DNA from 3 places in the Streptomyces sp. NPDC043867 genome. Region 3 is predicted to be linked to each of the others. Evidence: riboswitches for the same ligand, from Rfam matches in the RefSeq annotation. Region 3 holds a riboswitch; each other region holds the start of a gene.

Region 1 (9,351 bases), on a different contig from region 3:
CGGACCGAGACCAGCACCGGTGCGGCGCGGACCGGCACCCGCGCCCACGTGACGCGGACTGAGACCCGCAACGATGTGGTGCCCGGCAGGCCGCCGGTACCGTCGGCGCCCGGGCCGCCCAGCGTGCCCGCGGGTGCCGGCGGCGTGCCGGCCCGCCCCCTCAGCGGAGGGTGGCCATGAAGTCCATGCAGGCCTGGGCGCACTCACGGCAGGCCTTCGCACTGCCCTGCGCACCGGGGTGGTCGTCGAAGACGTCGGCGCACTCCAGGCAGACGTCCCGGCACCACTCCAGCTGGACGCGTATGCCCGCCTCGTCCAGGCCCGACTGCTCGTACAGCATGCGGCACGTCGCGTCGCACACCTCCGCGCACATGACGCCCCTGCGGCGTACCAGTTCCTGCTCCTTCGGCCCGTCCGGGTCCACGAGGCTCGCACGCAGAGCACACGCCCGCGCACACTCCGCACACGACTGCGCGCACGCGAAGCGGTCCTCCAGGAACCGGAAGAGCTCCTGCTCAGATGTCATCGAGGTCACCCGCCCCGAGTAGCCGCGGTCGCCCTTGTCAAACGCTGCTCTCGCGGACTCCGGCCGGCGTGACCCGCCCGATTCACGCGGGGGGCGAGGGGTACTCGCGGGACAAAAACCCCACAAGGGACGGATGCACCATGAACCTACTGGTGAACGACATGGCGGCGAGCGCGAACCGCGGTCTGGTGGCCGGCTTCGCGCCGCTGGTGATCGGTCTGGCCGTCGTGGCGCTGCTGGGCGGTGCCATGTGGATGGGCAGCCGGGTCCGCCGCGAGGAGCCGCCGCGCCCGCGGGCCGACGAACAGCCGAAGCCGCCCGCGAACGGTCCGGTGTTCGAGGTCTACGAGAACCGCGAGCCCGACGAGGTGCCCCGGAGCAGTCAGCGTCTGACCCCGTACCAACTGGCGGCCCACGGCAACATCGCCTCGAAGCCGAGCGGGGACACCACACGACGCCGGTGGAGCGCGGGCTCCAGCGGCTCCTTCGGCAGTGGCGGCTCCGGCTCCCACTGACCGCGGCCCGCTCTTCCCTCCCCGGTCCCCCGCGGGCCGCGGGGAGAGCCGTCGCCCGGTGACCGGCCGACGCGCGGCCGGTCACCGTCACGCCTTCACGAACGCGCTGTTTCCGTTCTGCGAACAACGGGCCGAGGGAGAGGACGGGCGCACCCGGCCGGGGTGACCATGCAGGTCCACGGGGCCCGCACCCCGCGCCCTCCTCCCGCTGGGAAGCACCATGAGCCTGCCGTCGTCCGCCACCCTCCCGTGGGAGTCCGAGAGCTGGAACGCCGCCGCCGCGGTCCGGCCGCGCGAGCTGATGTCCGCCGAACCGGCCCCCCGTCACGCCCCTGTCGAGCACCGGCGGGTCCGTGCGTCCCAGCCGTCGGCGGACGAGATCGTCGTCACCTGGGTCGCGTACGCGGACGACGTCCCCGTGCGCTCCGGGACGTGCCGCCCGCCCCTCATCTCACGTGCCGTGCCCGCCCCGCCCGACGGACGGTGGCGGTCCGGACGGGCGACCGTGCTCGTGAGCCGGCGCCACGTCGACCTCATGCGTGTCACCACCACGGCCTGTCTCCCCCGGGTGCCTCCGCCGCCTGATCGCCCCTCCTCCCCCACCGCATCCGTGCTGCCCGCCGCCCGGCCGAAGGTGCGGCACGCAGCCCCGCGGTGCCTCCACGCACGTCTGCACTCGTACACCGCGCGTGTCTCCGCACGCCGCACAAGGGAGAACCATGAGCCAGCCGATCGACTCCGTCACCGCAGGTCACACGCCCGAGGAGGAACCGGCGGGACCCGACACCCCGGCCTGGTCCTTCGAGACGAAGCAGGTCCACGCCGGTGCCGTGCCGGACCCGACGACCGGGGCGCGGGCGGTGCCGATCTACCAGACCAGCTCGTTCGTCTTCCGCGACACCCGGCACGCCGCGGACCTGTTCTCGCTCGCCGAGCCCGGCAACATCTACACGCGCATCCACAACCCCACGCAGGACGTCTTCGAGCAGCGCATCGCCGCGCTGGAGGGCGGGGTCGCCGCCGTGGCCCTCGCCTCCGGGCAGGCCGCCGAGACCTGGCGATCCTGACGCTGGCGGGCGCCGGTGACCACATCGTCTCCAGTACGTCCCTCTACGGCGGCACCTACAACCTGTTCCGCCACACCCTGCCGAAGTTCGGCGTCGAGGTGTCCTTCGTCGACGACCCGGACGACGCCGAGGCCTGGCGGGCGGCGATCCGGCCGACCACCAAGGCGCTGTTCGCCGAGACGCTCGGCAATCCGCGCGGCAACGTCCTCGACGTCCGGGCGGTCGCGGACGTCGCCCACGAGGCCGGTGTCCCGCTGATCGTGGACAACACGGTGCCGACCCCGTACCTGCTGCGGCCGATCGAGCACGGAGCCGACATCGTCGTGCACTCGGCCACCAAGTTCCTCGGCGGGCACGGCACCACGATCGCCGGTGTCGTCGTGGACGGCGGCACCTTCGACTTCGGTGCGCACGCCGAGCGCTTCCCCGACTTCACCGAGCCGGACCCCAGCTACCACGGGCTGCGGTACTGGCCCGCGCTCGGTCCGGGCGCCTTCGCGATCAAGCTGCGGGTGCAGCTGCTGCGCGACCTCGGGCCCGCGCTGTCGCCGCACTCCGCCTTCCTGCTGCTCCAGGGAGTGGAGACGCTCAGCCTGCGCATCGAGCGGCACTCCGCCAACGCCCAGGCCCTGGCCGAATGGCTGGAGCAGCGCGACGAGGTCGCGGCCGTCCACTATCCGGGGCTCGAGTCCAACCGGTGGTACGAGGCCGGGCAGCGCTACCTTCCCCGGGGCGCGGGCGCGGTGCTGGCGTTCGAGCTGCGGGACGGTGTCGAGGCAGGGAAGCGGTTCGTGGACGCGGTCGAGCTGTTCAGCCATCTCGCCAACATCGGTGACGTACGCAGCCTGATCATCCACCCGGCGTCCACGACGCACAGCCAGCTCGACGAGGACGGCCTGGCGGCGACCGGGACCTCGCCGGGGCTGGTGCGCCTGTCGGTCGGCATCGAGAACCTCGCCGATCTCAAGGCGGACCTGGAGGCCGGCTTCCGCGCCGCGAAGGGCGCGTCCTGAACACCGTGCCGGCGACCTCCCGGGTCCCCCTCCCGCCGGCCTCCGGGGCGTGGCGGGAGGGGGACCCGGCCGGACGGCGCCAGTGGCACGTCCGCGGGAAGCCGCTGTCCCTGGAGGCGGGCGGTGAACTGCAGGGTGTGCGGCTGGCGTTCGAGACCTGGGGGCGGCTAGCGCCGGACGGGTCCAACGCCGTGCTGGTGCTGCACGCGCTCACCGGCGACAGTCACGTCGCCGGACCCGCCGGGAGGGGGCATCCCACTCCGGGCTGGTGGGACGGGTTGGTGGGACCGGGCCGGGCACTCGACACGGACCGCTGGTTCGTCGTCGCCCCGAACGTGCTGGGCGGCTGCCAGGGCAGCACGGGACCGTCCTCCCGGCGTCCCGGCGGACGGTGCTGGGGCGGCGATTTCCCGTTTCTGACACAGCGTGACCAGGTGGCGGCGGAGGCCGGCTTGGCCGACGCGCTCGGCATCGGCCGGTGGGTGCTGGTGGTGGGCGGGTCGATGGGCGGGATGCGTGCCCTGGAGTGGGCCGTGTCGTACCCGGAGCGCACGGACTCGCTGCTGCTGCTGGCGACGACCGCCGCGGCGAGCGCCGAGCAGATCGCCTGGGCCTCGGCGCAGGTCCACGCGATCCGCGCCGACCCCCACTGGCGCGGCGGCGACTACCACGACGCCGGGCCCGGCCGCGGACCGCACGCGGGACTCGGCCTGGCCCGGCGCCTCGCCCATGTCACCTATCGCAGCGAGCCGGAGCTGCGGACCCGCTTCGGCCGCGGGTACCAGGGCACGGAGGAGCCCTGGAACGGTGGCCGGTACCAGGTCGAGTCGTACCTGGATCATCATGCCGCCAAGCTGGTGCGCCGCTTCGACGCGGGCAGCTATGTCGCGCTGGCGGAGGCCATGAACAGCCACGACATCGGGCGGGGCCGCGGGGGTGTCCGGGCGGCGCTGAGCCGCGTCACGGCCCGGACCCTGGTGGCCGCGGTCGACGCCGACCGGCTCTATCCTCCCTACCAGCAGGCGGAGTTGGCGGCCGGGATCGGCACGGCGGACCGTCTCCGTACGGTCGTCTCCCCGTACGGCCACGACGGCTTCCTCATCGAGGTGGAGCAAGTGGCCGCGCTGGTGCGGGAACTGCTCGGACAGGTTCCGGCCCGCGTCCCTCCCCCGGCACTCGGACGGGCCGCCCCGACCACGTCGTGAGACGTCGCGCAGGCCTTCTTGACGCTCTCACGGAGCGCGACGACACTGACGGGGACGGTCACGATTGTCAGCGCCCCGCGTGCAGGCTCCCTGCTCGTACGGTCATCGGCCCCGGCCCGCTGGCAGGCAACCCTTCCACCGCGACGGGGTGCCCCGGGTGACGACCGGGTTCCGCCGGTGCGGCGGGACAAGCGTGGTCTCGCATCTCGCGAGCCCCGAGCGTGGACCGGTGGGAATGCCCAGGAACGGTTTGACGAGGCGCCTGCACATCGATCTGTCGCGTGTCTCCAGCGCCTACTAGCCCGACGATCCGGACCGGCACGAGAGCGCAGTCACTCCGTTTCGTCGCGGCGCCCACCGGGCGGCCGGACTTCCTCACCCGTGGAGAGTCATGCCCGAGACCATGTCGCACGCCTTCAGCACGAGCACACCCTGCGCCACGTCCGACGCCGGACGTCCCGACGGCACCCCCGGCCCGGTTCCCGGTTCCCGCGTCACGGGGTCGCCGACCGGCCCGCGCCGCCTCCACAGCCGTATCGGCGTCGGCCTGGCAGGCGGCTTCTACCCGGCACCGCACCGCTACCGGCTGTACCTGTGCACCGACTGTCCCCGTTCGCTGCGCGTCTCGATCACGCTGGAGCTGCTGGGCCTCGGGGACTTCGTCGCCACCACGCCCCTGGCGCACACCGGTGACACCGGCGAGGTGTCCGACGGGTTCGCGGCCCTGCGCCGGGCCTACGAGGCGACCTGGCACCACTACGAGGGCCCGCTCACCGCGCCGGCCCTCTGCGACGGCTGGACCGGACGCGTCGTGAGCAACCACACGCCCGACATCCTGCGCGACCTCGCGGGTCTGGCGGTCCGCACCGGCACCGGGCTTCCCGCACTCCGCCCGCCGGCCCGCGCCGCGGACATCGACGCCCTGAGCGAACTCCTGGACGCCGACGTCGTACCGGCCGCCGCGCCGCACAGGCGGTCCGCCGCACTCGGGCGGCTGAACCGGCGGCTGGCCTCGGCGCCCTACGCCTCGGGCCGCGACCTGACCGCCGCGGACGTGGACCTCTGGGTCGCCCTCGTCCACCTCGAGGACCCGGACGCGCTCGCCCCGTACGGACACCTCCAGGACTACGTACGACGGCTGGCCGCGCTCCCGGCGTTCCGCGGACGGACGAGCCGCGCCGGTGCCGTGCAACCCCGGGTTGCACGACCGAGGTAGGCCGTGGCGGCGAAGGCCCCGCCTGTGCCGCTCCCCATCCGTCCGCTGTCCGCCGCTATCCGTCCGCGCGCTCGACCGCTTCCCGCGAGATCTGCTCGAACTGCGCGGCCATAGCCTCCTGGAGCGCCCGGGCCGCCGACAGCGGGCGGACCATCACCGTGAGGTCGTCGATCCTGCCGTCCTCGTCGAGGTGCAGGAAGTCGCAGCCCTCGATCTCCCTGTCGCCCACCTTCGCCCGGAAGATCAGCGCGTGGTCGCCGCCGTCGGCGCCGGCGATCTCCCGGACGTAGTAGAAGTCCGTGAAGACACGGGAGACGCCGCGCACGATGGCCGCGGTGATCGCCCGGCCGGTGTACGGCTTGAAGACGACAGGGCTGGTGAACACGACGTCCTCGGCCAGCAGCGCCTCGATCGCGGCGTGGTCGTTCGCCTCCACCGCCTTGCGGAACGGATGCATCGCGCCCACCTTACATAGTCAACTAATTGATTAGGTGTGGAAGAGATTACTCACGGAGTCGGGTGGACATCTAGCCTTGGGCGCATGGCATTGCGCAACGCGGTCCTGGCCGCGCTTCTCGAGGGCGAGGCGTCGGGGTACGACCTGGCCAAGGGGTTCGACGCGGCGATCGCCAACTTCTGGATGGCGACTCCCCAGCAGCTGTACCGGGAACTCGACCGCATGGCGGGCGAGGGGCTCATCGCGGCCCGGCTGGTGCGGCAGGAGCGCAGACCCGACAAGCGGATGTTCTCGCTCACCGACGCGGGCCGCCGCGCGCTGCGCGACTTCACGGCCGCCCCGCCGAAACCCACGGCCATCCGCGACGAGCTCCTGGTCAAGGTCCACGCCGTCGACGAGGGCGACCTCGATGCCGTGCGCGCGGCGATCACCGAGCGGCTGGAGTGGGCGCGCGCGAAACTGGCCCGCTACGACCGGCTGTGCGCCCGCCTCCTCGACGGCCGCACCGAGGAGGAGTACCTGTCCGGCGCCGAGCGGATCGGCCCGTACCTCACGCTGACACGGGGCCGCGCGTTCGAGCGGGAGAACATCACGTGGGCGGAGTGGTCCCTGCGCATCCTGGAACGACGGGCCGCCGTGCGCGGCTGATCCCCGGCCCGGCCCCGGGGCCCACCACGCGGGGGGGGCGGCGTATTCCCTCCGACGCATCGGATGTCCTATGGCTCCGAGTGACGTGCCTATTGGTCACCTATGGCCCCGTGCGTCTACGTTCGTCGTATGTCGAAGATTCTTTTTGTGATGACCGGCGCCGACCACTGGACGCTCGCGGACGGCAGCAAGCACCCGACCGGCTTCTGGGCCGAGGAAGCGGTCGCCCCGTACGAGGCGTTCACGGCCGCGGGCCACGAGATCGTGGTCGCCACGCCCGGCGGTGCCGTACCGACCGTGGACCGGGCGAGCCTCGCGCCCGAGGTGAACGGCGGCCAGGAGGGCGCCGACCGGGTCGACGGAGTCCTGGCGTCGATCAGCGAGTTCCGGCAGCCGATCCGGCTGGAGGACGTACGGCTCGACGACTACGCCGCCGTCTACTACCCCGGGGGCCACGGTCCGATGGAGGACCTCGCGGTCGACACCGTCTCCGGCCGGCTCCTCGTCGACGCCCTGGCATCGGGCAGGCCCCTCGGTGTGGTCTGCCACGCCCCGGCCGCGCTGCTCGCCGCGCGGCAGGAGGACGGCGCCAACGCCTTCGCGGGGTACCGCCTGACCGGGTTCACCAACGCGGAGGAAACCCAGGCCGGCTTCGCCGACAAGGCGAAGTGGCTGCTCCAGGACCGGCTCGTCGAGGCGGGCGCGGACTTCCAGGAGGGTGAGCCGTGGGCCCCGCACGTGGTGGTCGACCGCAACCTGGTCACCGGCCAGAACCCGTCCTCCTCCGCTCCGCTCGCCGCCGAGCTGCTGAAGAAGCTGGCCTGAGCGTCCCGAGCCGCGACCCCGCGCCCCGGCGGACCGGGACCGCGCCGCCCTTCCGGGGCGCCGGTACCCCGGCCCGCCGGGGCGTTTTTCGTACGTCACCGGCCCGCCGTCCGCCCCGCGCAGGCCCGTCTGATCCACCCGGAGACCCGCAGCACGTGACCACCGCCTCCGGAACGCCGATACTGCAAGAGGCGGATCTCATCAGGAGGTACCCATGAAGATGCTCATCAACGTGGCGGAGACAGTGGTCGCGGACGCCCTGCGGGGCATGGCGGCCGCCCATCCGGAGCTTACGGTCGACGTCGAGAACCGGCTGGTCGTCCGGCGCGACGCCCCGGTGGCCGGACAGGTCGGGCTCATCTCCGGTGGTGGTTCCGGGCACGAACCGCTGCACGGCGGATTCGTGGGTCCCGGCATGCTGTCGGCAGCCTGTCCGGGCGAGGTCTTCACCTCCCCGGTGCCGGACCAGATGGCACGGGCCGCGGCCGCGGTGGACAGTGGCGCGGGCGTGCTGTTCATCGTGAAGAACTACACGGGTGACGTGCTCAACTTCGACATGGCGGCGGAGCTCGCCGAGGACGAGGGCATCCGGGTCGCCAAGGTCCTCGTGAACGACGACGTCGCCGTCACCGACAGTCTGTACACGGCGGGCCGGCGCGGCACCGGCGCGACGCTGTTCGTGGAGAAGATCGCCGGGGCGGCCGCCGAGGAGGGCGCGCCGCTGGAGCGGGTCGAGGCGCTCGCCCGGCAGGTCAACGAGAACTCCCGCAGTTTCGGGGTGGCGCTCTCCGCGTGCACCACTCCGGCCAAGGGCAGCCCCACCTTCGACCTGCCGCCCGGGGAGCTGGAGCTGGGCGTCGGCATCCACGGCGAGCCCGGCCGGGAGCGGCGCGCGATGATGACCTCGCGGGAGATCGCCGACTTCACGCTGCACGCGATCCTCGAGGACCTCGACCCGCGTGATCCGGTCCTGGTCCTGGTCAACGGCATGGGAGCGACTCCACTGCTGGAGTTGTACGGGTTCAACGCCGAGGTGCAGCGGGTGCTGACCGAGCGCGGTGTCGCCGTGGCGCGCACACTCGTCGGCAACTACGTCACCTCGCTGGACATGGCGGGCGCCTCGGTGACCTTGTGCCAGGTGGACGAGGAGCTGCTGCGGCTGTGGGACGCCCCGGTGGAGACCCCGGGCCTGCGCTGGGGCAGGTGAATCCCCCCGACGTCCGGTCCCGACGTCCGGTCCCGACGTCCGGTCAACGTTCGTACCACGCAAGGAGATTCCGTGCTCGACGCCGACTTCTTCCGACGTTGGATGGCGGCGACCGCCGCGTCCGTGGACCGCGAGGCCGAACGGCTCACCGCGCTGGACTCACCCATCGGCGACGCCGACCACGGCAGCAACCTCCAGCGTGGTTTCACCGCCGTGGTGGCCACGCTGGACAAGGACGCGCCGGACACGCCGGGTGCCGTCCTGACGCTCGCCGGCCGGCAGCTGATCTCGACGGTGGGCGGCGCGTCGGGGCCGCTGTACGGCACCCTGCTGCGCCGTACGGGCAAGGCCCTCGGGGAGGCTCCCGAGGTCAGCGGGGAGCAGTTCGCGCAGGCACTGCGCGAGGGCGTGGACGCGGTGATGGCGCTGGGCGGGGCCGCGCCCGGCGACAAGACCATGATCGACGCGCTGGTGCCCGCCGTGGACGCGCTCGGCCAGTCGTTCGCGGCGGCCCGTACCGCGGCCGAGGAAGGTGCCGTGGCGACGACTCCGCTGCAGGCGCGCAAGGGCCGTGCCAGCTATCTGGGCGAGCGCAGCATCGGGCACCAGGACCCGGGTGCGACGTCCGCGTCCTTGCTGATCGCGGCTCTCGTGGAGGCGTCCGGTGAGTGA
Region 2 (9,351 bases), on a different contig from region 3:
ACGGCGTGTGCGAGAAGTGCCCGATGCGCAGGTCGGGCCGCAGCTCACGGAGCATCCCGGGCACCAGCGTCAGGTGGTAGTCCTGCACGAGGACCGAGGCCCCCGTCGCCGCCGCCGAGGCCAGCGCGTCGGCGAAGGCCCGGTTGTACGTCTCGTACGACGCCCACTGGCGCCGGAACTCCGCGTCGAAGGCCGGCTCGAGCGGGGTCTGGTACAGCATGTGGTGGACGAACCACAGCACCGAGTTCGCGATGCCGTTGTACGCGTCCGTGTGCACCTGGGCGTCGATGTCGAGCATCCGCACGCCGTCCTCGCCGACGCCCCGCCGCACCGCCTCGCGGTCCCCGTCGCCGAGGGCCGCGCACACCCACAGGGCGCCCGCGTCCGGCCCGATCGCCGACAGTCCCGAGACCAGCCCGCCCCCGCCGCGCCGGGCGTGGAGCGAGCCGTCCTCGCGCAGCTCGTAGGAGACCGGGCCGCGGTTGGACGCGACAAGGATCTGGTGGTCACCGTGCGTGGAAGCCATAGACCTCAACCTAGCCCGGCTCGGAAACGCTCAAACGTACGGGCGGGCACCGCCTCGCCCTCGGCCGCCGGAGCACGTCATCCGGCGGCACTCGGCGGCACGCGGCGGTACCCGGTGTCCGGGCTCAGGCCACTCTGCGTGAGCGGTACTCGGCCAGCTCCGCCATCGGGGGCCGCTCCTGCGTGTCCACGGAGTGGGTGCGCGGCACGAAGCCGTCCTCGCCCCGCTCGAACTGGGTGAGGGCCGGGCGGACGAGGTGCCCGCGGGCGAGCCGGAGCTGGGCGGTGCGGTAGATCGCCGCCGCCATCCGGCCGAGTGCCTGCCCGTCCTGGTGGCGGTGCCTGCGCACCCCGACGTCGACCTGGGCGAGCGCGTCGAGACCCACCAGGTGCAGCGCGTCCACCAGCATGCCCAGCTCCACCCCGTACCCGACGGGGAACGGCAGCCGCTCCAGCAGGGACCGGCGCGCCGCGTACTCGCCGCCCAGCGGCTGGACGAAGCCCGCGAGCTGCGGCCAGTGCATGTTCAGGAGCGGACGCGCCATGAGCTCGGTCACCCGGCCGCCCTGGCCCGCGGCGGTTCTGCCGGAGGCGGACCCGTCGGACACGGTCAGCGGCCGGTCGTACATGGCCTTGACGAGGGCCACGCCCGGGTCGGTGAGCAGCGGGCCCACGATCCCCGTGACGAAGTCGGAGGAGAACTCGCGCAGGTCCGCGTCGACGAAGCAGACGATGTCCCCGCTCGTCACCAGCAGGGACCGCCACAGGACCTCGCCCTTGCCGGGGACGGGCGGGAGCCGCGGCAGGATGTCGTCCCGGTGCACCACGCGGGCGCCCGCCGCGGCGGCCACCTCGGAGGTGCGGTCGGACGAGCCCGAGTCGACGACGACGATCTCGTCGACGAGCGGGACCCGCAGCATCAGGTCGCGGCGGACGGCCGCGACTATCGCGCCGACGGTCTCCTCCTCGTTCAGGGCGGGCAGCACGACGCTGACCGTCGACCCCGTGGCGCGTTTGGCGGCCGTCAGCTGGTGGAGCGGACGGTCGGTCACGGACCAGGAGCGGGTGCTCAGCCAGCGCTCGACTTCTTCCAGCACGGTCCGGGCTCCTCACTGTCCGACCACACGCCCCGCCGGGGTGTGATCCATCTCGCGGTTCGGACGACTATCTCAACTGTCCTGGCCTTCGGTTACAGTCTTGAACAACGCGGATGACCATCGCATGTCCTGGCTCGGTCCCCGCGTCGCGACCAACAACTGAACACCGCTCATCCAGAGGGGCAGAGGGATACGGCCCGTTGAAGCCCCGGCAACCCTCCAGCCGGTCTCGTCCTGATCATCGCCGATCAGCGTCGCGAGGCTCCCGGCTAGGGAAGGTGCCAAATCCGTCTCACGGCGAAGTGCGCCGTGAGGAAGATGAGGAGAAAGGGCCTCGCCTCCATGGCTGCGCAGACAGTTGCAAGCACCACCGATTCTTCCACCGCCGCGGACTCCGTCGATCTCGGCCCCGCCGCGGCCCTCTCCTGCCGCGAATGCGGACACCGCGTGCCGCTCGGCCCGGTCTTCGCCTGCGAGGAGTGTTTCGGCCCGCTGGAGATCGCCTACGACTTCTCGGCGTACGACACCGAGGAACTCCGCAAGCGCATCGAAGCGGGCCCCGCGAACATCTGGCGCTACGCGCCGCTGCTGCCCGTCCCCGCGGACGTCGCCGACAAGCCGAACATCAACCCGGGCTGGACCAAGCTCGTGCGGGCCGACAACCTCGCGCGCGAACTGGGCGTCGACCCCGGCAAGCTCTTCGTCAAGGACGACTCGGGCAACCCGACGCACTCCTTCAAGGACCGCGTCGTCGCGCAGGCCCTGGAGGCCGCCCGCGCCTTCGGCTTCACCACGCTCTCCTGCTCCTCCACCGGCAACCTGGCGGGTGCCGTCGGCGCCGCCGCCGCCCGCGCCGGCTTCCGCTCCTGCGTGTTCATCCCGCACGACCTGGAGCAGGGCAAGATCGTCATGGCCGCGATCTACGGCGGCGAGCTCGTCGGCATCGAGGGCAACTACGACGACGTCAACCGCTTCTGCTCCGAGCTCATCGGCGACCCGGCAGGCGAGGGCTGGGGCTTCGTCAACGTCAACCTGCGGCCGTACTACGCGGAGGGCTCGAAGACCCTCGCGTACGAGATCTGCGAGCAGCTCGGCTGGCGGCTGCCGGACCAGCTGGTCGTGCCGATCGCCTCGGGCTCCCAGCTCACGAAGATCGACAAGGGGCTGCAGGAGCTGATCAGGCTCGGCCTCGTCGAGGACCGGCCGTACAGGATCTTCGGCGCCCAGGCCGAGGGCTGCTCGCCGGTGTCCGTGGCCTACAAGGCGGGACACGACGTCGTACGGCCGCAGAAGCCGAACACGATCGCCAAGTCCCTCGCCATCGGCAACCCGGCCGACGGGCCGTACGTCCTCGACATCGCGCGCCGGACCGGCGGTGCGGTGGAGGATGTCGACGACGAGCAGGTCGTCGACGCGATCAAGCTGCTGGCGCGGACGGAGGGCATCTTCGCCGAGACGGCGGGCGGCGTGACCGTGGGGGTCACGAAGAAGCTGATCGAGAGCGGCGTCCTGGACCCGACCCTGACGACGGTCGTCCTCAACACCGGTGACGGCCTCAAGACCCTCGACGCGGTGGCCGGCACCGGTCTGACCGCGACCATCCGCCCGAACCTGGACTCCTTCCGAGAGGCTGGCCTCGCATCATGAGCGTCAACGTTCGCATCCCCACCATCCTGCGCACCTACACGGGTGGCAAGGCCGAGGTCCCGGCGGAGGGCGCGACCCTCGCCGAGGTCATCTCGGACCTGGAGAAGAACCACACGGGCATCGCCGCGCGCGTCCTGGACGACCAGGGCAAGCTGCGCCGCTTCGTCAACGTGTACGTGGACGACGACGACGTGCGTTTCGAGCAGGGCCTCCAGACGGCGACGCCGGACGGCGCGGGCGTCTCGATCATCCCGGCCGTGGCCGGCGGCTGCTGACAACCAGGCTTCGAAAACCGGCTGTTCCCCCGGATTGCCCTCTCCGCAAGAGAAACGGAGGGGGCAATTCTGCATGGTTGAGCACGGTACAGTTGGGGAAGCTGCCGCGCTTTCCATGCCGGGCGCATATGAACGTTGATCCGGTGTCGGACAAGAAGCAGCCAATGTGCCCGGCTATTTCAAGCCTTTCATGGCGCTTACGTGGCCCGACTTGCCCTGAACGTGTGCGAGTCCTCCACATATTGCCGATCATGCGTGCCCGGATTTCTCGTCCGACTGACCTGTTGCAGACGGCAGTTGGACAGATACATTCAGCCGCGGTCGACGCGTTCCGGCGCACACCCCCAACCGTTGGGGGGTGAGGTCTGACCCGGATCCGCGAAGTGCGGATCTGTGCAAGGGCCAGTAATAGGGGAGTTAGGCATGGCTCAGGGCACCGTCAAGTGGTTCAACGCGGAGAAGGGGTACGGCTTCATCGCGGTCGACGGTGGTGCGGACGTCTTCGTGCACTACAGCGCGATTCAGATGGACGGCTACCGCACCCTTGAAGAGGGTCAGCGAGTGGAGTTCGAGATCTCGCAGGGCCAGAAGGGTCCGCAGGCGGACATGGTCAAACTCGCCGTCTGATCTCGGCGCGATCGGCCACCGACGCACGTATTCACTCACGTCGAGGGGCCCGTATCCCATCAGGGGTACGGGCCCCTCGGGCGTTCCCCGGCCCGGCCGGGGCGAGGTCCGCGGCGGGGCCTGCGGGAGGCCGGGACGGGTGCCGCGGCGGGGCGTGCGGGCGCGTGGGAGTGCTTCCGTCGGGGTCCGCGCGCCCCCTGGAAGGGGCTCACTGCGGGGGAGCGTCTTGCACTCTCGGGGGTCGAGTGCTAATCATTGGCGTTAGCACTCTGAAGGTGAGAGTGACAACGAAGGACCGGGTCGGCGAGGCCCGCAGGCCATGTGGGGCAAGGAACCACGAGGCAGGCAGGCCGTCCGTCGCGGGCGCCAGCGCGGTCCGGAGCAATCCACCCCAGTCCGGGAGGACCACTTCACATGGCCAAGATCATCGCGTTCGACGAGGAGGCACGGCGCGGTCTCGAGCGCGGGATGAACCAGCTCGCCGACGCCGTCAAGGTCACCCTTGGTCCCAAGGGTCGCAACGTCGTCCTCGAGAAGAAGTGGGGCGCCCCCACGATCACCAACGATGGTGTTTCCATCGCCAAGGAGATCGAGCTCGAGGACCCGTACGAAAAGATCGGCGCCGAGCTGGTCAAGGAAGTCGCGAAGAAGACGGACGACGTGGCCGGTGACGGCACGACGACCGCGACCGTCCTGGCCCAGGCGCTGGTCCGCGAGGGCCTGCGCAACGTCGCCGCCGGCGCCAACCCGATGGCTCTGAAGCGCGGTATCGAGAAGGCCGTCGAGGCCGTCTCCGGTGCCCTGCTGGAGCAGGCGAAGGATGTCGAGACCAAGGAGCAGATCGCTTCGACGGCCTCCATCTCCGCCGCCGACACCCAGATCGGCGAGCTCATCGCCGAGGCGATGGACAAGGTCGGCAAGGAAGGCGTCATCACGGTCGAGGAGTCCCAGACCTTCGGTCTGGAGCTCGAGCTCACCGAGGGCATGCGCTTCGACAAGGGCTACATCTCGGCGTACTTCGCCACCGACATGGAGCGTATGGAGGCCGTCCTCGACGACCCGTACATCCTGATCGCCAACTCGAAGATCAGCAACGTCAAGGACCTGCTGCCGCTCCTCGAGAAGGTCATGCAGTCGGGCAAGCCGCTGCTGATCATCGCCGAGGACGTCGAGGGCGAGGCCCTGTCGACCCTGGTCGTCAACAAGATCCGTGGCACCTTCAAGTCCGTCGCCGTCAAGGCCCCGGGCTTCGGTGACCGCCGCAAGGCCATGCTCGGCGACATCGCCATCCTCACGGGCGGCGAGGTCATCTCCGAGGAGGTCGGCCTCAAGCTGGAGAACGCGGGCATCGACCTGCTCGGCCGTGCCCGCAAGGTCGTCATCACCAAGGACGAGACCACGATCGTCGACGGCGCCGGCTCCGCCGACCAGGTCGCCGGCCGGGTCAACCAGATCCGCGCCGAGATCGAGAACTCCGACTCGGACTACGACCGCGAGAAGCTCCAGGAGCGTCTGGCGAAGCTGGCCGGCGGCGTGGCCGTCATCAAGGCCGGTGCCGCCACCGAGGTCGAGCTCAAGGAGCGCAAGCACCGCATCGAGGACGCCGTTCGCAACGCGAAGGCGGCCGTCGAGGAGGGCATCGTCGCCGGTGGTGGCGTGGCCCTGCTGCAGGCCTCCTCGGTCTTCGAGAAGCTGGAGCTGACGGGTGACGAGGCGACCGGCGCGAACGCCGTGAAGCTCGCCCTGGAGGCCCCGCTCAAGCAGATCGCCGTCAACGGCGGTCTCGAGGGCGGCGTCATCGTCGAGAAGGTCCGCAACCTGCCCGTCGGCCACGGCCTGAACGCCGCGACCGGTGAGTACGTGGACATGATCGCCGAGGGCATCATCGACCCGGCGAAGGTCACGCGCTCTGCCCTGCAGAACGCCGCGTCCATCGCCGCGCTGTTCCTCACCACCGAGGCCGTCATCGCCGACAAGCCCGAGAAGGCCGCCGCAGGCGGCGCCCCGGGTGGCATGCCGGGCGGTGACATGGACTTCTGATCCTCGCGGATCAGGCTCGTCCTTTCCGAGGGCGGCACCCCTTTTACGGGGGTGCCGCCCTCGGGCGTTTTCGGGGTCGGAGGCCGTTCCGTGGCCGGGATCACACCGAGGTGGGCCAGGGACCCGGAATGCCATGACGGGCGGGGCCGTTACCGGGAGGGTGGGTCGATGCACGTGCACATACCCACCGGAATGCCCCCGTCCTGACCTGCCGTCCAGAGGAGCCCCCACGTGAGCGCCGATTCCGCGTCCCGCGCAGCCGAGATCCTGTCCCGTCCCGTGTCCCTGAACGGTCTGACCGTCCCGAACCGGATCGTGATGGCACCGATGACCCGGCAGTTCTCGCCGGGCGGCGTCCCGGGGGAGGACGTGGTGGGCTACTACTCCCGGCGCGCCGCCGCGGGCGTGGGCCTCATCGTGACCGAGGGCACGTACGTCGGCCACGAGTCCGCGGGTCAGAGCGACAGCGTGCCGCGGTTCCACGGCGAGGAGCAGCTGGCCGGCTGGACGAAGGTCGCCGACGCCGTGCACGCGGCGGGCGGCACGATCGTGCCGCAGCTGTGGCACATCGGCATGGTGCGCCGGGCCGGTGAGCCGCCGTTCGCGGACGCCCCGCCGATGGGTCCCTCCGGCATCCACGCCGAGGGCGCCGAGCCCAAGGGCCGGGCCATGACCCAGCAGGACATCGACGACGTCGTCGAGGCGTTCGCGAAGGCCGCCGCGGAGGCGGAGCGCATCGGCTTCGACGGCGTGGAACTCCACGGCGCCCACGGTTACCTGCTCGACCAGTTCCTGTGGGCCGGCACCAACCGGCGCACCGACGCGTACGGCGGGGACCCGGTGGCCCGCGCGAAGTTCTCCGCGGAGATCGTGGCCGCGGTCCGCGCCGCCGTCTCGCCCGAGTTCCCGGTCCTCTTCCGCTACTCGCAGTGGAAGCAGCAGGACTACGACGCCCGGCTCGCCGAGACCCCGGAGGAGCTGGAGGCGATCCTCGCCCCGCTCGCGGCGGCCGGAGTCGACGCCTTCCACGCCTCCACGCGCCGCTACTGGGTGCCCGAGTTCGACGGCTCCGACCTCAACCTCGCCGGCTGGACGAAGAAGCTCACCGGCAGGCCCGCCATCACCGTCGGCTCGGTCGGCCTGGACGGCGAGTTCCTCAAGGCCTTCCAGGGCGAGGGCTCCTCCGTCCGGGGCATCGACGACCTGCTCGACCGGCTGGAGCGCGACGAGTTCGACCTCGTCGCGATCGGCCGCGCGCTGCTCCAGGACCCGGAGTGGGCGGCGAAGGTCCTGGCCGGCCGCTTCGACGAGCTGAAGGCGTACGACGCGGCGGCGCTGGGCACCCTCAGCTGAGCCGGCGCCGGGCGCCCTCAGCTTTCCGGGGCTAGGGCCTGTCGTTTGGATCAGGCTGGCTGTGACCGACGCTTTGTCCTGACCGACCCGAGCGGGGTCTGGCGCGTGCAGCTGCAAGGCGGAGGAGGGAGTCGACGCGGAGCGTCGGCGACCGACGACAACGCCGCAGATGTGCGTGCCAGACCCCGCGACGCCGGCATGATCCAAACGACAGGCCCTAGTGCCCGGGTCGGCTTTCCGGGTCTTGCGCCCGGGTCGGCTGAGCCCGGGCTAGCGCCCGGGCACCCCGGTCACAGGTTTCCCATCGGCTCGATGTCGATCTTGACCGGGGTGCCCCAGATGCGCAGCACCTCGTAGTCGGTGAACTCGTGGACCAGGCGGTAGGCCATGCCGGGCCGGGGGGACCTGCGCTCGGCGGCGAGGTAGCGCTCGGCCTCGTGCCGGTCGCGGCGGGGAGTGCCGCAGAGCTGCCACGCCTGGCCGTTCCACACCTCGGGCAACCAGCGCTGCTGCGGCTCGGGCCGGTCGGCGCGGACGCCGTAGCGGGACTGCGTGCGGTCGGGGGACTCGCCGGGGCCGGTGGGGCGGCCGTGGGCGTAGGCGCCGTTGACCTCGGAGCGGCGGGCGGCGCGGCGCCGGGTCTCGCACAGCAGGCACAGGTCGACGGCGCCCTTGTCGACGGGGCCGGTCGGGTGCTCGGCGCAGCGCGTCGTCGGCACCGCCGTCGTGACCGTGTCCTCGAGCAGGTCCAGGGCCCGCTTCAGATCGGCCTTGACCTCGTGCAGCTTCGCGTCGGGACTGTCGGCGCCGAGGGCGTCGCCGTGCTCGCCGAGCAGGCGCAGGGCGCGGCCGAGAGCGGTCAGCTGTGCGTGGTTCATGGGCGTGCGGTGTCCCTCCCCGGGCGGAGTGCTGTCCTACGCAGAATCGCACACGCCGCCGAACCGGTGGTCCGGCCCGCGGCTCACCGCGGGGAGGCGGCCGCGGTCACCGCGGCGTCGTCGGGCCGCTCGACGGCGCCGAGCCCGAAGAAGTAGGTCGCGCCGAAGCCGACCAGATAGCCGGTGAGGAGGCCGCCCGCGTAGATCGCGGCGGTCAGGGTCAGGCTCCGGTTGCCGGACAGGAGCGGGAACAGGGCCCAGCCGGAGGGGCCGATGGCCGTCGAGCCGACCCGGTCGCCGAGCATCGAGAAGAACCCGACGAAGGCGCCGCCGGCCGCGCCGCCCGCGCAGGCGGTCACGAACGGCCGGCCGAGGGGCAGCGAGACGCCGTAGACGAGCGGCTCGCCCACGCCCAGCAGGCCCGCCGGGAGCGCCGACCTGATCGTGGTGCGCAGCGTCCGGTCATGGCGCAGCCGGACGTAGACCGCGAGGGCCGCGCCGACCTGGCCCGCGCCCGCCATCGCGAGGATGGGCAGCAGGACGGTGTAGCCCTGCTGGTCGATGAGGGTGGTGTGGATGGGGATCAGCGCCTGGTGCAGGCCGAGCATGACCAGCGGCAGGAACAGGCCGCCCAGGACCAGCCCGGCGAAGGCGCCGGTGCGGCCGAGCAGCCAGTCGGCCGCGGTGCCGATCGCCGAGGAGACCTCTCCGGCCGCGTACATCAGGCCGTAGATCGTGACCAGGCCGGCCACGAGCACGGTGACGGTCGGGGTCAGCAGGACATCGAGGGCGTCCGGGACCCGGCCGCGGCACCACTTCTCGACGTACGTCGCGAGCAGGGCCGCGGCCAGCGCTCCGAGGACGCCGCCCTGGCCCGGGGAGAGCGTCGTGCCGAAGACCGTCACCTTC
Region 3 (9,351 bases):
GGCCTCGACTCCTGACCCGCCGGGACCGCACCGCGCCCACCGCCCCCGGGGCGCCGAGCCGTTCCTACGGCGTCAGACCGCCGGGACGCAACGCCCGTCCTCGGTCCGGTACTGCCACCGGGCGCCGTCCCGCACGAGTTCCCTCACGGCGCGGACGAAGCGCTCGACGTGCTCGTCCGGGGTGCCCGCGCCGAAGCTGACGCGGATGGCGTTCAGCGACTTCTCGCCGGGCGCGGCCTCCGGGGCGCCGCACTCCCCCTGGCTCTGCGGGTCGGTGCCCAGCAGGGTGCGCACCAGGGGGTGGGCGCAGAAGAGTCCGTCGCGCACCCCGATGCCGTACTCGGCGGACAGCGCGGCCGCGAAGTGCGAGCTGTTCCAGCCGTCGACGACGAACGAGATGACGCCGACGCGCGGGGCGTCGTCGCCGAAGAGCGACAGCACCCGCACCTCGGGCACCTCGGCGAGGCCCGCGCGGACCGTGTCGATGAGGTGCTGCTCGCGGGCCACCAGGGTGTCGAATCCGGCCTCGGTCAGCGCCTTGCAGGCCGACGCGATGGAGTGGACACCGATCACGTTCGGCGAGCCGGCCTCGTGCCGGGCCGCGCTCTCGTGCCACTCCACGTCGACCCCGCCGTCCGTGCGCCGCGACACCTTGCGGCTGGCGCCGCCGCCCGCGAGGTACGGCTCGGCCTCGGTCAGCCAGTCGGCGCGGCCGGCGAGGACGCCGGAGCCGAAGGGCGCGTAGAGCTTGTGTCCGGAGAAGGCGACCCAGTCGACGTCCAGGTCCTGCACGGACACCGGGTGGTGCGGGGCGAGCTGGGCCGCGTCGAGGACGATGCGCGCGCCGTGCGCGTGGGCGGCTGCGGCGAGCTCGCGCACCGGCCACAGCTCGCCGGTGACGTTCGAGGCACCGGTGACGCACACCAGGGCCGGCCCGTACGGGTCACGGCCGGCCAGCGCCCGCTCCAGCGTCGCGACGGCCTCGCCCGGGGTGCGCGGGGCGTTCAGGTACGTCACGCGGGCGTCCCGCCAGGGCAGCAGCGAGGCGTGGTGCTCGGTCTCGAAGACGAAGACCTGGCAGTCGGCCTGCAGAGCGGAGGCGAGCAGGTTGAGCGAGTCGGTGGTGGAGCGGGTGAAGACGACCTGGTCGCCGGCGCGGCAGTCGAGGAACTCGGCGACGGTCGTGCGGGCGTTCTCGAAGAGGTCGGTGGACAGCTGGGACAGGTATCCGGCGCCGCGGTGCACGCTGCCGTAGTACGGGGCGTACGCGGCGACGTCGTCCCACACCCGCTGCAGGGCGGGGGCGCTGGCCGCGTAGTCCAGCGCGGCGTACGTGACCTCGCCGCCGGTGACCAGCGGGACGGTGACATCCCGGCCCAGAACGGGCAGCGGGGCACAAAGGGACCGGTCGGCGGCAGTGGTGGGGACAGCCATGGCGAACTCCTGTGAGAAGCAGGCGGATTCGCTGTGCGGACGGCCCGCGAAGGGGGCGGCTCCGGCACAGGAAAAGGTGAAAAGGGTGTGCGGAGGCGGGGCGCTACGCCCTATCGCATTCGCTTGCTCACAGAAGGCTCCCTCGACGACCAGGACCCCTGGTGAGGCGAGGGGTCCGCGCTTGCCGCAGACCTCGCTGCCTACGGCCTGGTCTTCACCCGGGGCACCCCGCCACGGACGGAGGGTTGCCGGACAGCCGGCCGGGGCCTCATGGCTGTCGCTCATGACCTGGTACAGCATCTTGCCAGAAGATCGTCGGCGCGCAAGGCGCAGTCCAGAATCCGGACCGCGCCCCGCGCACCTCGCGTTCGGCTCAGGCGTGGCTGGCCGCGACCCACCGGTCGAGGGTCCGCTTGGCGGCCCCGGAGTCGATGGCCTCGGCCGCCTTCGCCATCCCCGCGCGGATCCGCTCCGCGAGCGGTCCGTCTCCCGGCTCCAGGGCGACCAGGGCCGCCGCCGAGTTCAGCAGCACCGCGTCCCGTACGGGCCCGGTCTCGCCGTTCAGCAGCCGCCGGGCGACATCCGCGTTGTACGACGCGTCGGCGCCCCGCAGAGCCTCCACGGGGACGAGCTCGAGGCCGACGTCACGCGGGTCGAAGCTCTCCTCGCGGACCTTTCCTTCGCGCACGACCCACACCCTCGACGTGGCCGTGGTGGTCAGCTCGTCGAGACCGTCGTCGCCGCGGAAGACCAGCGAGGAGTGGCCCCGCTCCGCGAAGACACCGGCGACGATGGGCGCCATCCTGAGGTCGGCCACGCCGACCGCCTGGGCCTTCACCCGCGCCGGGTTGGTCAGCGGGCCCAGGAAGTTGAAGGTGGTCCGGATCCCCAACTGCCCGCGCGCGGCGGCCACATGACGCAGCGCCGGATGGAACTTCACCGCGAAGCAGAAGGTGATCCCGGCCTCCTCGGCCACCTCGGCGACCCGCTTGGGCGTCAGCTCCAGATTGACGCCGAGCTTCTCCAGGACGTCCGAGGCGCCGGACGCGCTCGACGCCGCCCGGTTGCCGTGCTTGACCACCTTGGCACCCGTGCCGGCCACGACGATCGCGGACATCGTGGAGATGTTCACCGTCTTGGCGCCGTCACCGCCCGTACCGACGATGTCGACGGTCTCGCCGGGCACCTCGATCACGTTGGCGTGCTCGTACATCGTGCGGACGAGACCGGAGATCTCCTGGACCGTCTCGCCCTTCGCGCGCAGCGCGACCGCGAACCCGGCGATCTGCGCGTCCGTCGCCTCGCCGCGCATGATGCGGTCCATCGCCCAGGCCGTCTCGTCCGCGCTCTGGTCGCGGCCGTCGAGCAGGCCGTTCAGCACCTGGGGCCAGGAACGGCCCGCCGCGATGTCGCCTCCAGCGGGGGTCACAGCACTCATATGCCGCTCCTGGGTTCGTGAAAAGGGACGAGAAGACACGTGCACGACGTGTGACAGACAGGGTCCACCCTATCCAGGCCCGGGGACGGCAAAGAGCCCCGTCCATGCAATGGACGGGGCTCCAGCCGTGGCGATCAGCGCGTGACCGGGATGCGGATCAGTGGTGGCCGTGGCCGCTCGTGATCTCCTTGTACTCCTCGACCGTGGGCTTGGGGATCTGGTTCTCTTCCCCGTAGTACGCGTTGCTGAGCTTCGCGCGCAGCTTCTGCGTGCCCGTGACCTTGCGCTCGACACCGTTCTCGTCGACCGCGGGGCCGATCTCGGCCGGCTCGTACTGCTCGTGCGCGGTGAGCGTGTGCAGCGACTCCTGGCTGAGCGGCTCGTGCACCTCGACGAACTCACCGTGCGGCAGGCGCTTGATGATGCCCGACTCGCGGCCGTGCAGCACCTTGTCCCGGTCCCGGCGCTGGAGGCCGAGGCAGATCCGCTTGGTGACGATGAACGCGACGACCGGCGCCACGAAGAACGCGATGCGCACGAACCAGGTGATCGAGTTGATCGACATGTGGAAGTGGGTGGCGAAGAGGTCGTTGCCACCACCGATCAGCATGACGACGTACCAGGTGATCCAGGCGACACCCACGGCCGTACGGGTCGGGACGTTGCGCGGGCGGTCCAGGATGTGGTGCTCGCGCTTGTCGCCGGTGACCCAGGACTCGATGAACGGGTAGACCGCGATGACGACCAGCACCAGCGGGAAGATGATCAGCGGGACGAAGACACCCAGGACGAGGGTGTGGCCCCACAGGTTGATCTCCCAGCCCGGCATGGTGCGGATCAGGCCCTCGGAGAAGCCCATGTACCAGTCGGGCTGCGCGCCGGTCGACACCTGGTCCGGCCGGTACGGGCCCATGGACCAGATCGGGTTGATCGAGGCGATGGCCGCGATGACCGCGATGACGCCGAAGACCAGGAAGAAGAAGCCGCCCGCCTTGGCCATGTACACCGGCAGCAGCGGCATGCCGACGACGTTCTTCTCGGTCTTGCCCGGGCCGGCCCACTGCGTGTGCTTGTGGTAGAAGACCAGGATCAGGTGGGCGACCAGCAGGCCGAGCATGATGCCCGGCAGCAGCAGGACGTGGATCGAGTAGAACCGCGCGACGAAGTCGCCGCCCGGGAACTCGCCGCCGAAGAGGAAGAACGAGAGGTACGTGCCGACGATCGGCACGGACAGGATCGCGCCCTCCATGAAGCGGACACCGGTGCCGGAGAGCAGGTCGTCCGGGAGCGAGTAGCCGGTGAAACCGGTGAACATGCCGAGGACGAACAGCAGGAAGCCGAACAGCCAGTTGACCTCACGCGGCTTGCGGAACGCACCCGTGAAGAACACGCGCATCATGTGCACGAACATGCCGGCCAGGAAGACCAGCGCCGACCAGTGGTGGATCTGCCGGATGAGCAGACCGCCGCGCACGTCGAAGGAGATGTGCATGGTCGAGTTGAACGCCTCGGACATCAGCTGTCCCTGCAGCGGGACGTAGCTGCCGTGGTACTCCACCTCGTTCATCGACGGGTGGAAGAACAGCGTCAGGTACACACCCGTGAGGATGATGATGATGAAGCTGTAGAGGCAGATCTCGCCCAGCATGAAGGACCAGTGGTCCGGGAAGATCTTGCGCATGTTGGACTTGGCGAGGGAGTAGATCCCCAGCCGGCCGTCCGCCCAGTCCGCCACCCGCTCACCGGCGGGGGCCTTCCCGCGCGAACGCTCGCTCTTTGAAGTACTCATCCGCGCTCCCAGAAAGCAGGACCGACGGGCTCTTCGAAGTCGCCGAGCGCCTGAAGGTAGCCCTCATCGTTCACACCGATGCGCAGCTGCGGCAGCGGGTGACCGGCCGGGCCGAAGATCACTCGGGCACCGTCGGAGAGGTCGAAGGTGGACTGGTGGCACGGGCACAGGACGTGGTGCGTCTGCTGCTCGTACAGGGAGATCGGGCAGCCCACGTGGGTGCAGATCTTCGAGTACGCCACGATGCCCTCGTGCGACCACTCGAGCTCGCGCTTGTCCTTGATGTCGTCCGGCTGGAGCCGGACGATCATCAGGGCCGCCTTGGCGATCTCGGTCTGGAACTCCTCGCTGTGCTCCTCCAGGCCCTCGGGCTTGACGAAGGTGAGCGAGCCGACGACGACGTCCGAGGGACGCAGCGGCTCGTTCGTGTTCATGTTGACGAGCAGCTTGCCCTTGGACCACAGCGTGTGACGCAGCTTGTCCCCGGGCAGCGGACCAAGGTCGCGCAGCAGGACGATGCCGGACAGCGGCACCAGGGTCAGCGCCCCGAACATCGTGTTCCGGATCAGCTTGCGACGGCCGAGCGCGGACTCCTTGGCGCCCTGCTGGAAGTCGGCCAGCACCTTGGCGCGGACCTCCGGCGACGCCTCGATCGGGTGACGGTCGTCGGCGACCTCCTCGTCGGACATCAGCGTGCGGGCCCAGTGGACCGCGCCCGCGCCGATGGCGAAGAGCGCGACACCGAGCGTGGTGCCCAGCGCGAAGTTGAGTGCGCTGATGTGCCCGAGGGGCCAGATGAAGACCGACCTGTCGGCCGGGATCGTCACGAACGAGACGATGAAGGCGACCGTGGCCAGCATCGACAGCGTGAACAGCATGGCGACCACGCGCTCGGAGCGCTTGGCGGCCCGCTCGTCGATGTCCTGGACGCGGTGCTCGTGGGGCGGCAGCCCCGGGTTCGCGAACGGGTTCTGCTCGTCCGCGATGCCGACCGCAGCGCGCTGCTCGTCGGTGGCCCGCTCAGCAGGCAGGTTCTCTGGAATGTCTTGGCTACTCATGACTTCTTGGCCTTTGCGGTCCGAGCGGCGACCCAGACGGCGACGGCGATGAGCGCGCCGAGTCCGAAGATCCAGCCGAACAGACCTTCGCTGACCGGCCCGAGGCCGCCCAGGTCAAGGCCGCCGGGGCTCTCGGTGTCGTCTCCGTTGACCGCGTGGAGGTACGCGATGATGTCCTTCTTGTTCTTCTCCGGCATCGTCGTGTCGGGGAAGGACGGCATGTTCTGCGGGCCGGTCTGCATGGCCTCGTAGATGTGCTTCGGGTCGACGTCTTCCAGGCCCGGCGCGTACTTGCCCTCCGAGAGCGCACCACCCTTGCCGGTGAAGTTGTGGCACTGCGCGCAGTTGGTGCGGAAGAGCTCGCCGCCCTTGGCGATGTCCGCACCCTCAGGGCTGTACTGGTTCTTCGTCGGCACCGAGGGACCCGCACCGAGCGAGGCGATGTACGCCGCGAGCTGGTCGATCTCGGCCTGCGAGTAGATGTTCTTCTTCTTCGGGATCTGAGCACCGGGCTGCTGGGCCGGCATGCGGCCCGTGGCGACCTGGAAGTCGACGGCCGCGGCACCCACACCGGTGAGGGGGGGACCGTCTGTGGTTCCCACGCCGCCGGTGCCGTGGCAGCTTGCGCAGCCCACGGAGTACAGCTTCTTGCCCTCGTCGATGGCGAGGGACTGGGCGGTTTCGTCGGCCTGCGCCTTGCTCGCGGGTGCGAACGCGGCGTACAGCCCCCCGGTGGCCGCCAGCGCGAGGAGTAGGACGACGACCGCCGCCAGCGGATGGCGTCGTCGTGCGGAGAGCTTTTTCACGGATTACCCCGGTGTCAGGATCTTCTGCGTCGATGCTTCGGGAATGGATCGGTCCGCCGTTGCGGCGCGCCGACTACTTGATCATGTAGATCGTGGCGAAGAGGCCGATCCAGACGACATCGACGAAGTGCCAGTAGTAGGACACGACAATGGCGGCGGTTGCCTGCTCGTGAGTGAACCTCCTGGCCGCGTACGTGCGGCCGAGGACCAGCAGGAAGGCGATGAGACCGCCCGTCACGTGCAGGCCGTGGAAGCCGGTGGTCAGGTAGAACACCGAGCCGTACGGGTCGGAGGAGAGCGAGAGCCCGTCCTTCTTGACCAGCTCCGTGTACTCGAAGACCTGACCGCCGATGAAGATCGCACCCATGATGAAGGTGACGATGAACCACATCCGGAGCTTCTTCACGTCCCCGCGCTCGGCGGCGAAGACGCCGAGCTGGCAGGTCAGGGAGGAGAGCACCAGGATCGTGGTGTTCGTCGCCGAGAACGGGAAGTTCAGGCTGGACGCCATTTCCTTCCAGTGATCCGGCCCGGTCACCGATCGCAGGGTGAAGTACATCGCGAAGAGGGCCGCGAAGAACATCAGCTCGGAACTCAGCCAGATGATCGTTCCGACGCTGGTGAGGTTCGGCCGATTGACCGACGGGTGCGCGTGCCCGGTTTCTACTGTCGTTGCTGTCGCCACGACCGACATTATGTCGGTCGCTTATCCCGCCCTCACCCCGGGGGGTGCCGTTCGGAGTGTCCGGGGGGTGTGTCCAGCCCGTATGGCCCATCGAAGCCCTGTCCGAACCGGTGCTGAGGCGGTGTGCGAGGGAGTAGCATCCGCGCAGCGGTTCACACCCGTACGACGCCGAAGTCACGGAGGAACAATGCAGCCGACCGCCACGGTGCTGGTCTACAGCGACGACTCCAACACCCGCGAACAGGTACGGCTCGCCACCGGCCGCAGGCCCGCCGGCGACGTTCCCGAGGTCGAGCTCATCGAGTGCGCCACGCCCGCCGCGGTCCTGACGGAGCTGGACAAGGGCGGGATCGACGTCTGCGTGCTGGACGGCGAGGCGGTGCCGATGGGCGGGATGGGTGTGTGCCGCCAGATCAAGGACGAGATCTTCGAGTGCCCGCCGGTCCTCGTGCTGATCGGGCGCCCGCAGGACGCCTGGCTGGCCACCTGGAGCCGTGCGGAGGCCGCGGTGACCCTTCCGGTCGATCCGGTGGAGTTCGCCGCCACGCTGGCCTCTCTGCTGCGCCGCAGGGCCCTGCAGGGAACCTGACCGTCCGGCCGGCCGGGCGTGTCGGCGGCCGCGGGCCGTCCGGGGCCGCCGGATCCGTCGCCCGTGTGGTGGGGCGGTGCCGGTCACGGCCCGGCGCCCCTCGCGGGGCGCGGCCTCAGGCACTCTCCGGACGCAGTCGCGCCCGGTCCGCGGGCCGGGGTCCGTCGGGGGTGCCACCGAGCAGCGCGCTTCCGGTGCGCCACTTCTCCCAGTCGAGATTCCAGTCCCCGAAGCCGTTGCCGAACGGGTCCATGGTGGCGCCGTTGGAGTTCTCGACCTTGACGATGTCGCCGGCGCGGAAGTTCTTGAAGAACCACTCGGCGTTGGCGGTGCTCATGCCGGTGCAGCCGTGGCTGACGTTGGCGGAGCCCTGGGAGCCGGTGGACCAGGGGGCCGCGTGCACGTACTCGCCGCTCCAGGTCACCCGGGTCGCGTAGTAGACCGGCAGGTCGTAGGAGTCGGCGCTGCCCTCGGAGATGCCGATGCTGGTACCGCGCATGCGTACGAAGTACTCCTTGCCGAGTACGACCTTGACGCCGTTGCGGGTCTCGAAGCCCGGCTTGCCGGTGGTGACGGGGATCTCCTTGATCTCCTCGTCGTTGCGGTAGACCCGCATCGAGTGCGCGGCGGCGTCGGTCACGGCCACCACCCGGTCACCCGTGGTGAGGCTCAGGGGTTTGGCGTTGCCGCCCCAGAGCCGGTCGCCGATCTTGATGCCGGCGAGGTTGGCGTGCGCCTGGATGGCCGCGTCCGCGGGCCAGTACTCCTTGGGGCGGTAGTGCAGCTCCTTGTCGTCCACCCAGTGCCAGGCGCCCTCGACGGCGGGCGTCGAGTCGACCTTGAGCGCGCGCTCGACGACCGCCCGGGAGGCCTTGTCCTTGACGGGGGCGCTCAGCTCGGCGGTGACGGGCTGGCCGACGCCGTACTCGCCCGCCTTCGGCCCGAAGGTGACGTCCAGGCGCTTCTTCGCGGTGGGCTTGCCGGTGTCGAAGGAGAGCACCTTGCGGCCGGGCGCGCCGTCCTCGTCCTCGGTGCTCACGCGGACCGTGTAGTGGGCCTCGGCGGCCAGCGGGGAGGTGCTGTGCCAGCGGTGGCCGTCGGCGGCCAGTTCCCCGGCCAGGTACCTGCCGGTCGCGTCCACGGCCGTGACGTCCGTGATGCGCCCCTCGGAGCCTCTGGTGGTGATCTCCAGGGGCTTGTCCGGGTCGGCCTTCCTGCTGTCGCCGGCGGGGCCGTTGAAGGCGATCTGGTCCGCCGCGTCGTACGGCTCGGCCGAGAGCGCCTTGTCGTCCGCGCTGCACGCGACGGAACCCGCGCCGAGGGCGGCCACCAGCAGGGCGCAGCTGACGGCCGTACGGACGGGCCGGCGTGGCGGTGCGGAGAGGCCGAGCGCGCGCGGGCCCGAAGGGACGAGCACGGTCGGCCTCTCGACACCGGCTCCTGCGCCTCGGAAGAACACTGTGTGGTTCATGGCCTCACGCTATGAACCACCCTCGGCCACGGCGCGGCGAGTGAGCCGTGCGGGGGACACCGTGTACGGCAAACGAGGGAG

The links. Region 3 has a riboswitch for S-adenosylmethionine ahead of AC069T_RS06515 (aminotransferase class V-fold PLP-dependent enzyme). Riboswitches for the same ligand answer to the same signal wherever they lie in the genome.
Region 1: another riboswitch for S-adenosylmethionine. It lies ahead of AC069T_RS02245 (glutathione S-transferase family protein); the one in region 3 lies ahead of AC069T_RS06515 (aminotransferase class V-fold PLP-dependent enzyme).
Region 2: another riboswitch for S-adenosylmethionine. It lies ahead of thrC (threonine synthase); the one in region 3 lies ahead of AC069T_RS06515 (aminotransferase class V-fold PLP-dependent enzyme).

The regions. Positions count from the first base shown of each region.
Region 1 covers NZ_JBWKDS010000002.1:58,213-67,563, forward strand. Annotated here, with positions in the region: gene AC069T_RS02220 (histidine phosphatase family protein) at 1-62, shown strand, start outside; gene AC069T_RS02225 (four-helix bundle copper-binding protein) at 161-526, opposite strand; gene AC069T_RS02230 (DUF6479 family protein) at 667-1,041, shown strand; partial or broken gene AC069T_RS02235 (bifunctional o-acetylhomoserine/o-acetylserine sulfhydrylase) at 1,761-3,121, shown strand; gene metX (homoserine O-acetyltransferase MetX) at 3,118-4,326, shown strand; SAM riboswitch class IV at 4,383-4,526, shown strand; gene AC069T_RS02245 (glutathione S-transferase family protein) at 4,718-5,542, shown strand; gene AC069T_RS02250 (nuclear transport factor 2 family protein) at 5,598-5,999, opposite strand; gene AC069T_RS02255 (PadR family transcriptional regulator) at 6,084-6,647, shown strand; gene AC069T_RS02260 (type 1 glutamine amidotransferase domain-containing protein) at 6,777-7,472, shown strand; gene dhaK (dihydroxyacetone kinase subunit DhaK) at 7,687-8,679, shown strand; gene dhaL (dihydroxyacetone kinase subunit DhaL) at 8,752-9,351, shown strand; gene AC069T_RS02275 (PTS-dependent dihydroxyacetone kinase phosphotransferase subunit DhaM) at 9,344-9,351, shown strand, end outside.
Region 2 covers NZ_JBWKDS010000021.1:17,122-26,472, reverse strand. Annotated here, with positions in the region: gene AC069T_RS21355 (alpha,alpha-trehalose-phosphate synthase (UDP-forming)) at 1-526, opposite strand, end outside; gene AC069T_RS21350 (glucosyl-3-phosphoglycerate synthase) at 651-1,622, opposite strand; SAM riboswitch class I at 1,790-1,947, shown strand; gene thrC (threonine synthase) at 1,965-3,269, shown strand; gene AC069T_RS21340 (MoaD/ThiS family protein) at 3,266-3,544, shown strand; gene AC069T_RS21335 (cold-shock protein) at 3,968-4,171, shown strand; gene groL (chaperonin GroEL) at 4,586-6,211, shown strand; gene AC069T_RS21325 (NADH:flavin oxidoreductase) at 6,443-7,564, shown strand; gene AC069T_RS21320 (hypothetical protein) at 7,855-8,442, opposite strand; gene AC069T_RS21315 (PTS transporter subunit EIIC) at 8,526-9,351, opposite strand, start outside.
Region 3 covers NZ_JBWKDS010000005.1:1,135-10,485, reverse strand. Annotated here, with positions in the region: gene AC069T_RS06520 (Lrp/AsnC family transcriptional regulator) at 1-15, shown strand, start outside; gene AC069T_RS06515 (aminotransferase class V-fold PLP-dependent enzyme) at 73-1,434, opposite strand; SAM riboswitch class IV at 1,607-1,723, opposite strand; gene trpD (anthranilate phosphoribosyltransferase) at 1,808-2,872, opposite strand; gene qcrB (cytochrome bc1 complex cytochrome b subunit) at 3,030-4,661, opposite strand; gene qcrA (cytochrome bc1 complex Rieske iron-sulfur subunit) at 4,658-5,719, opposite strand; gene qcrC (cytochrome bc1 complex diheme cytochrome c subunit) at 5,716-6,525, opposite strand; gene ctaE (aa3-type cytochrome oxidase subunit III) at 6,599-7,219, opposite strand; gene AC069T_RS06485 (response regulator) at 7,398-7,799, shown strand; gene AC069T_RS06480 (L,D-transpeptidase) at 7,915-9,270, opposite strand.